Regions from separate parts of the Tractidigestivibacter sp. genome, predicted to be linked through region 2. Evidence: predicted binding sites of a transcription regulator. Region 2 holds the regulator's gene; the other holds the start of a gene.

Region 1 (4,392 bases), on a different contig from region 2:
GATTTCCTTGGTGGTGCGTACGCACAACTCCAAGTTGGTGCCAACGCGGGAGAATACGCAAGAAAGGACCTTCCCCTCGTGAACGGCGAGTCGCGGAGCGAACGAGCGCAGTGCGCGAGCGCCGGGCATGTCCACGAGGGGGCGGTCCCATCAAACTTACAGGTGCAGCACGCGATCCTTGATCTCTTCGGTACGTCCCTGGTTCCAGAACTGCGTGCCAATGTAGCCGCAGGTGCGCCTGGCCACATTGAGCTTGGACTGGTCGCGGTTGCCGCAGTGCGGGCACTCCCACACAAGCTTGCCGTCGTCCTCTATGATCTTGACCTCACCGTCGTAGCCGCACACCTGGCAGTAGTCGGACTTGGTGTTGAGCTCGGCGTACATGATGTTGTCGTAGATGAACTGCATGACACGGATAACGGCCTCGAGGTTGTCCTGCATGTTGGGAACCTCGACGTAGGAGATGGCACCGCCGGGGGAGAGGCGCTGGAACTCGCTCTCGAACTTGAGCTTGGTGAACGCGTCAATCTTCTCGCGGACGTTCACGTGGTAGGAGTTCGTGATGTAACCGTGGTCGGTGATGCCCTTGACCACGCCAAAGCGCTTCTGCAGGCACTTGGCGAACTTGTACGTGGTGGACTCAAGCGGCGTGCCGTAGAGCGAGTAGTCGATGTTCTCGGCAGCCTTCCACTCGGCGCACTTGTCGTTCATGTGCTGCATGACAGAGAGGGCGAAGGACTTGGCCTCCTCGTCGGTATGGCTCTTTCCGGTCATGTACTTCACGCACTCGTAGAGGCCGGCATAGCCAAGCGAGATGGTGGAGTAGCCGCCGTAGAGGAGCTTGTCGATTTTCTCGCCCTTGTCGAGACGGGCCAGTGCACCGTACTGCCAAAGGATGGGTGCGGCATCGGAGAAGGTGCCGCGGAGGCGGTCGTGGCGGCAGCGCAGGGCGCGGTGACAGAGCTCGAGGCGCTCGTCGAAGACCTCCCAGAACTTGTCCATGTCACCGTCAGAGGAGAGGGCCACGTCGGGCAGGTTGATGGTGACGACGCCCTGGTTAAAGCGGCCGTAGTACTTGGGCTTGCCTGGCTCGTAGTTCTTGGCCTTGGCGACGTTGTCGTAACCGTTGCCCGAGCGGTCGGGCGTCAGGAAGGAACGGCAGCCCATGCAGGTGTACACGTCTCCGTGGCCCTCGGTCTCGCCCCTAGAGAGCTTGTACTCACGCATCTTCTTCTCTGAGATGTAGTCGGGCACCATGCGCTTGGCGGTGCACTTGGCTGCCATCTTGGTGAGGTAGAAGTACGGGTCGCCCTCGTGGATGTTGTCCTCCTCAAGCACGTAGATGAGCTTGGGGAACGCAGGTGTGATCCAGACGCCCTTCTCGTTCTTGACGCCTTGGTAGCGCTGCTTGAGCATCTCCTCGATGATGAGGGCGAGGTCGTGCTTCTCCTGTGGGTTGTGCGCCTCGTTGAGGTACATGAACACGGTGATGAACGGCGCCTGGCCGTTGGTGGTCATGAGGGTGACAACCTGGTACTGGATGGTCTGGACGCCACGTGCGACCTCCTCGTGCAGGCGCTTCTCGACCATCGTGTCAATCTGGTCGGGAGAGGCCTTGTAGCCGATGGTCTCCATCTCGGCATAGACCGAGCGACGAATCTTCTTGCGGGAGACGTCGACAAAGGGGGCCAGGTGCGTAAGCGAGATGGACTGGCCGCCGTACTGGCAGGAGGCCACCTGCGCGATGATTTGGGTGGCGATGTTGCAGGCCGTAGAGAAGCTGTGCGGGCGCTCGATGAGCGTGCCGGAGATAACGGTGCCGTTCTGCAACATGTCATCGAGGTTGATGAGGTCGCAGTTGTGCATGTGCTGCGCATAGTAGTCCGCGTCGTGGAAGTGGATGACGCCCTCCTCGTGCGCCTTGACAATCTCGGCGGGAAGAAGGCTACGCATGGTGAGGTCCTTGGAGACCTCGCCGGCCATGTAGTCACGCTGGACCGACACAACGGTGGGGTTCTTGTTGGAGTTCTCCTGCTTGACCTCTTCGTTGTTGCACTCGATGAGGGCAAGGATCTTGTCATCCGTCGTGTTCTTCTGGCGCTTCTGGTTCTGCACGTAGCGATAGATGATGTACTTGCGAGCCACGGAGAAGTGATCGAGGGCCATGAGCTGGTCCTCGACGAGGTCTTGGACCTCCTCGACGGTGACGGTGTGGCCGGCCTCCATGCACTCGTCGGTGACGTTGAGGGAGGCGAAGCGTATCTCGCGCTCGGTGAGGCGCTCGTCCTCGGGCACCTCCATGTTGGCCTTACGGATGGCGTTCTCGATCTTGGCGACGTCGAACGTGACCTCCGAGCCGTTGCGCTTGATGATTTTCATGTGCTCACCCTCCCTGTTGCACAATGCCAGGCAGACGGCAAAGAGGTGCAGCTGCCGGCCGTGCGTTTGGCGTGTTTCCCTAGGGCCGCAACCGATGCTGTGTTGTGGCGCTATCTACTATGACACAACATCTTGTATGTGACATGCGAGATAAATACCGGATATTGCATTCCGTATGTACTCATTGCGTAGGAACATTGCCATGTCATCGCAGGTGAGCAATGCGAGCAGATTCAAACATTTTCGATAACGCTGCCGTTTATCGATTCGGTTTTCGGTGAACGGCAAAGGGTCTTTGTGCGTCATGCGAAGGTGCGGCCCCAATCGCTTGGGACTGGCTCTCGGGAAGCGCGCGTCATGCCGCTGTCCGCCTTGGATTGCCTGTGGCTTCGCACAATGTAACAATCGGACGCGTCCTTGCCGACAGACGTGGCGCCGTGGCCAGCAGTGGTCTACAGTCCTTGCGTACATTACGTCTGCATCCGGGAAGGGGTGCGCATGCAGTTCTCAAGCAGGCTCGACCTGTTTGGCGACGAGGTCTTTGCCTCTCTCAACGCCAGGCGACGCGAGCTCGAGGCAGGGGGCCGTGAGGTGTTTGACCTCTCGGTTGGCACGCCAGACTTCGAGCCGCCGCATCACATCATCGAGGCGCTGGGAAGGAGCGCCGCGGATCCGGCCAACTGGAAGTACGCGCTGCACGACAAGGACGAGCTGCTCCGGGCCGTATGTGACTACTACCGCACGCGCTTTGGCGTGGAGACGATCACGCCTTCCATGGTCATGAGCTGCCACGGAACCCAGGAGGGAATGGGTCACGTATGCGCGGCGCTTGCAGACCCGGGAGATGCGGCCCTCATCCCAGACCCGTGCTACCCGGTCTTTGCGGCCGGCACCCTCCTGGCTGGGGCAAGGCCCTGGTACTATCCGCTCACGGCCGAACATGGCTTCCTCCCCTGGGTGGCGGGTGTTCCTGACGACGTGGCGGATGCAGCCCGATATATGGTGGTCTCGCTTCCTGCGAACCCCGTTGGCTCCGTGGGGACGCCCGAGGTCTACGAGCAGGTCATTGCCTTTGCCAAGGCACACGACATTGTGGTCATCCACGACAACGCCTACTCCGACATCATCTTCGACGGCCCTGCCGGTGGGAGCTTCCTTGGCTATCCGGGCGCGCTCGATGTGGGTGTGGAGTTCCTCTCGCTTTCCAAGTCCTTCAACGTGACCGGCGCACGCCTCTCGTTTCTTGTGGGACGCGAGGACATCGTGGCCGCGACGCGCAAGCTGCGCAGCCAGGTTGACTTTGGCATGTTTTTGCCCGAGCAGGACGCGGCCATCGCCGCGCTCACGGGACCACGTGACTCCGTGGAGCGCCAGCGCCTGCGCTACCAGGAGCGCAGGGATGCGCTCTGTGACGGCCTTGAGGCTGTTGGCTGGGAGCGCCCCAACGCCCATGGGTCGATGTTCGTGTGGGCGCGCATTCCGCATGGCCGCATGGACTCGCAGGCGTTTGCCCTTGAGCTCATGGAGAAGGCTGGTGTCATCGTGACACCGGGTGCGAGCTTTGGCCCCTCAGGCGAGGGATACGTGCGCTTTGCCTTGGTCATGCCCCCGGCGCGCCTGCGTGAGGCATGCCGAAGGATTGGGGAGTCTGGGGTCTAGCGGGGGTCTAGCGGGTTTGCGTCCGCAGCGCGGACGCGGCGTTGGATACGGTTGCATTGCCGAGGACCGGCCTTGGCAGCAGAGCGTCGGGCATGCCCGGCGAGGGGGTGGGGACATGAACTCGAAGAACTTCCAGGACCTGGTGCGGTCGTCGCGCACGCATCGGCGGTTCGCCGAGGATGAGCTGCTGTGCCACGGGGACCTTGTCGCGCTGGTGAACGCTGCGCGCTTTGCGCCCTCGGGAAACAACATGCAGGTCCTGCGCTTCCACATTGTGGCTGAGCCTGCGGAGCGCTCGGCGGTCTTCCCTCGTCTGCACTGGGCGGCGCTGCTGCGTGACTGGAACGGCCCCGC
Region 2 (4,392 bases):
TGCCATTCTGTGCTGCAACACGACGGGTCCCCTGAAAACGGGGACCCGAAGGAAAGCCTCCGAGTCCCCGTTGCATCACTTCAATTTCCTCATCCGCGCAAACCCCTAGGAGAGCAGGAAGAAGACGAGGAAGGCGGCCGCAGACACCCACATGAGCGGCTTGACCTTCTTGGCACGTCCGGTGACCAGGGCGACGATGACATAGGCAATGAAACCCATGCCAATGCCGTTGGAAATCGAATACGTGAAGGGGATGCCGGCAATGACCAGGAATGCTGGGAAGCCCTCGAGAAGGTCGGTCCAATCGATGTCAACCACATCGGTCATCATGAGGAAGCCAACGATGACAAGGGCACCGCAGGTGGCAGCACTGCTTACGATGGAGATGACAGGCGCGAAGAACGCAGCGACGATAAATAGGAGGCCCGTGAAGACCGAAGTAAGGCCCGTGCGCCCGCCATCGGCGGCACCGGAGGCAGATTCGACGAACGTCGTGATCGAGGAGGCGCCAATGAGGCCGCCGACCGCCGCCGCCGCAGAGTCGGCAATCAGAATCTCGCGGATATTCTCAACGGTTCCGTCCTCGTTGAGGAACTCGCCCTGCTTGGCAACGGCCATTGCCGTTCCCATGGTATCGAAGAAGTCAGACATCATGAGGGAGAACGCGAAGACGAGGAGGATGGGCGTGGTGAGCACCTTGACCACAGCAACGGTACCGGTAGCGTCCGTCATGAACGGCGCGCCAAAAGACGAGAAGTCGAGGGTGGAGACGATACCAGCGGGCATCTGGGTCACACCCAGGGGAATGCCGCAAAGCACCGCGATGATGATGCCGATGAGGATTGAACCCTTCACGTTCATCGAATAGAGGGCGACCGTAGCAGCGATCGAAATGAGGCCGACGATAAACATTGGGCTCGTAACGTCACCAAAGGCGACCATGGTGGACTCGTTGGCTACGATGATGCCGCCATCGGCAAGGCCAATCATCGCAATGAAGAGGCCAAGGCCGACGGAGATGGCATGGCGGAGCGAAACTGGGATGGCATCCATGATGGCCTCACGGAGCCCACAGAGAACGAGCAGGAGGATTGCGCAGCCTTCGACGAAAATGACCGCCATTGACGCCTGCCAGTCGGCTCCGTTGATGGCTGCCAGGGTGAAGGCAACCACCGCGTTGATACCCATGCCAGATGCACAGGCAAGGGGCCTATTTGAGAAAAGCCCCATGAAGATGGTCATGATGCCAGCACCGATGCACGTCGAGGTGACGGCAGCGTTCATGGGAACGCCGGCCGCCGCAAGCAGAGAGGGGTTGACGGCGATGATGTACGCCATAGCCAGAAACGTCGTGAGGCCAGCGCGAAGCTCCTGACCGGTGGATGTTCCCCGCTCCCCCATCTTGAAGAACTTCTCCATGTTTCCCATCCTTTCGGTTTCCTGTAAGTTCCGAGCCTATACATACAGCTGCTGCCATGGGACAACAGCAGGACGCGCTGTGGAAAGGAATGCACGAGCCTATGTACCGCTCGAGCCAAAGCCACCGGCACCGCGGTCGGTTTCGTCAAGCTCGCCGACCTCCTCAAGCGTGACCACGGGGACCTGCTGTATAACGAGCTGGGCAATCCTCTCGCCGCGCTCGATATGGATGCTCTTTGATGGGTCGAGGTTGATGGCGCACACCTTGAGCTCGCCACGGTAGTGAGCGTCAATAAGCCCTGGGGTGTTGGCCATGGACAGGCCCTCGCGCAGGGCAAGGCCGCTGCGAGGCTGCACGAAGCCGGCATAGCCCTCTGGAATGGCAATGGCAAGCCCCGTCCCCACGAGCCTCCGCTCAAAGGGGGCTAGGGTCACGTCCTCGTTCGACCTAAGGTCAAGACCAGCATCGCCCTCGTAGGCGTAGCTTGGTAGGTCGACCGATGAATCAAGGCGCTTGATGGGAAGCGTCAGTCTCTTGTCCGTCATTTGTTGAGACTCCTCAACTCCTCGCTAAACTCGTCCACATCCTTGAAGTCCCGATACACAGAGGCAAATCGGATATAGGCAACCTTATCCACATCCACGAGACGCTTGAGAACCATGCTCCCGAGGTCGTGTGACGAAATCTCGTTGACACCCTCATCACGCAACTCTGACTCGATGTCGTCGATGAGGCCGTCGAGCAGCCCAACGGGCACGCTGCGCTTTACCGTGGCAGTCAGGAGACCGCGCATGAGCTTTTGGCGGTCAAAAGTCTCCTTTCGGCCGTCTTTCTTCATCACGAGGAGCGGCATGTCCTCACGACGTTCATAGGTCGTGAAGCGGTAGCCGCATTTGACGCACTCGCGACGACGACGAATGGCATCATTGCTCTCAGATGGCCTGGAGTCGACAACCTTGGACTCCTCACAGCCGCATTTTGGACAGCGCATCAAACCTCCTAATGGACTTCCACTAGGAACTTAACACATAGCGTCCAAATATCCATCACAAAGATGGCTTCGAAACCAAACTGGAAAGGAAGGAAACGCTGGAGAAGCCAAACCCAAACATCCGCTAATGCCCGAACGTCCGATGCTTACGTTAGTTTGAAGCAGGAACAACGACAGATTGCCCCGGCTGCAAGGTCGGGCTTTCGAGGGAGTTCTTCTCGGTAATCCATTGGACAAGCTCTGCCGTACTGTACCCATCGACGGGGTGCCGGAAGGCGAGACCCCACACGGAGTCACCAGCCTCAACAACTACCTCCTCACCAGGGAGAGACGCCAGGGCGGCCTCCTTGCGAGAAGAGACGGCAGCATTGCTCACCAGAAGCGCGGCAACGAGCCCGACCGAAACCAGAAACGTGCAAACTATGGCAGTGAGGACATTCCCGCGGGCCATGTCCCGACGTGACCTGTCTTCATGTTGGCGCTCCACCACAAGGCTTGCCAGTCCCACCCTCAAGAAGCGTAAGCGTTGGATACGAAGGAACAAGGGCGGAGGAGCCCTCGGTACCGTACACGCGGTTGGTGCTTGCCATGATGTAATCCCCTCTCGAGTGCTTGCCGGGAACGTTTATAGCGAACGCACGGGACACAAATTAGAGCCTTGCGTTTAAGGCCGAACATCTGTACTCTAGTATCAACGTACATTTGTTCGTGTCAAGTCAATTTAGAACATTTGTTTGCAATACATCGCAATCCCAGGTATGATTAGCCCAGACGAGAGGAGACGCCATGTCAAAGGGAAAGCTCAGCAAGCGCCAGAGGGCCATCTATGACTTCATCTGCACCTACACAGACGAGCACGGCTATCCCCCCTCGGTGAGGGAGATTGGAGCCGCGGTAGGCCTGGCCTCCCCCTCGACAGTCCACATGCACCTCAAGGTACTCGAGGAGATGGGGCTCATCAGTAGGGACCCCAAGAAGCCCCGTACTATTGAGGTTGTTCCTGACAAGCAGGTGTCGGAGGACGGGAGCACTCAGGCTAAGCTCGCTACGGTACAGGAAGATGTCGGCAAGAACGTTATCTCACTTCCGCTTGTCGGGCGGGTCGCTGCAGGCATGCCCATTCTCGCCGAGCAGAATGTCGAGGAGACCCTCACGCTGCCCACAAGCATCGTGGGAGATTCCAGTTCCTTCATCCTTCGAGTTCGCGGCGAGTCCATGGTCAATGCGGGGATTTTTGATGGCGACTACATCGTTGTGAAAGAGCAGCATGACGCACACGACGGGGAGATAGTCGTTGCGCTTATCGATGACTCTGCAACAGTCAAGACGTTCTATCGCGAGAAGGACCGCATCCGACTCCAGCCCGAGAACGACCACATGAGTCCCATATATGCAGATAATCCTGTCATCCTTGGACGCGTGACGGCTCTTATCCGCTCAGTCTCCTAGCGATGGCTGGGCCGGACTTGAAAAGCCCTGGCGTCGGTGACGGCGTCAGTAGCAAGGCAGACCGTCACAAGCGGATTGGAGTGTTCGATGCGATCCGGGGATTCTCGGTCATATCGATGGTGCTCTTTCACCTCTGCTATGACTTGCGCTTTCTTGCCGGGGCAGACCTCTCTTGGTTTGCCCCTCCCCTACAGGATATCTGGCGCGCCAGCATCTCGTGGACGTTTCTGTTCGTCGCCGGCTGCATGTGCCCCCTATCAAGGAGCAACCTCAGGCGCGGGCTCGCCTACGGTACGGTGGCGCTTGCAGTCTATGTGGTGACGATAATTGCAGCAGTTGATGTGCCTATTTCCTTTGGCATCATCTACTGCATGTCCGTCTGCACGTTGGTGGCGTGGCTGCTGGGAAAACTCCATTGCCTTCCGCAGGGTCCGATTGCGGCAGCGGTCCTGTTTATCCTCTTCGTTCTGCTTCTTGGCTTCTCCTCGGGAACCATTGGGATCGGCCCACTCTCGCTCGCGCTGCCACATGC

The links. The regulator NrdR, encoded in region 2, represses ribonucleotide reductase genes. The targets are predictions, from matches to a motif close to AAACACNATATATNGTGTTT.
Region 1: a site for NrdR is predicted at 2,500-2,519, ahead of nrdD (anaerobic ribonucleoside-triphosphate reductase). Genes of this name have one in related genera too.

The regions. Positions count from the first base shown of each region.
Region 1 is NZ_DBHHPX010000026.1:21,461-25,852, forward strand. Features, by position in the region: gene nrdD (anaerobic ribonucleoside-triphosphate reductase) at 157-2,379, opposite strand; gene ACO59D_RS09145 (pyridoxal phosphate-dependent aminotransferase) at 2,878-4,038, shown strand; gene ACO59D_RS09150 (nitroreductase family protein) at 4,154-4,392, shown strand, end outside.
Region 2 is NZ_DBHHPX010000005.1:74,204-78,595, reverse strand. Features, by position in the region: gene ACO59D_RS02895 (NCS2 family permease) at 106-1,419, opposite strand; gene dut (dUTP diphosphatase) at 1,519-1,965, opposite strand; gene nrdR (transcriptional regulator NrdR) at 1,962-2,411, opposite strand; gene ACO59D_RS02880 (LysM peptidoglycan-binding domain-containing protein) at 2,563-2,862, opposite strand; gene lexA (transcriptional repressor LexA) at 3,198-3,860, shown strand; gene ACO59D_RS02870 (heparan-alpha-glucosaminide N-acetyltransferase) at 3,863-4,392, shown strand, end outside.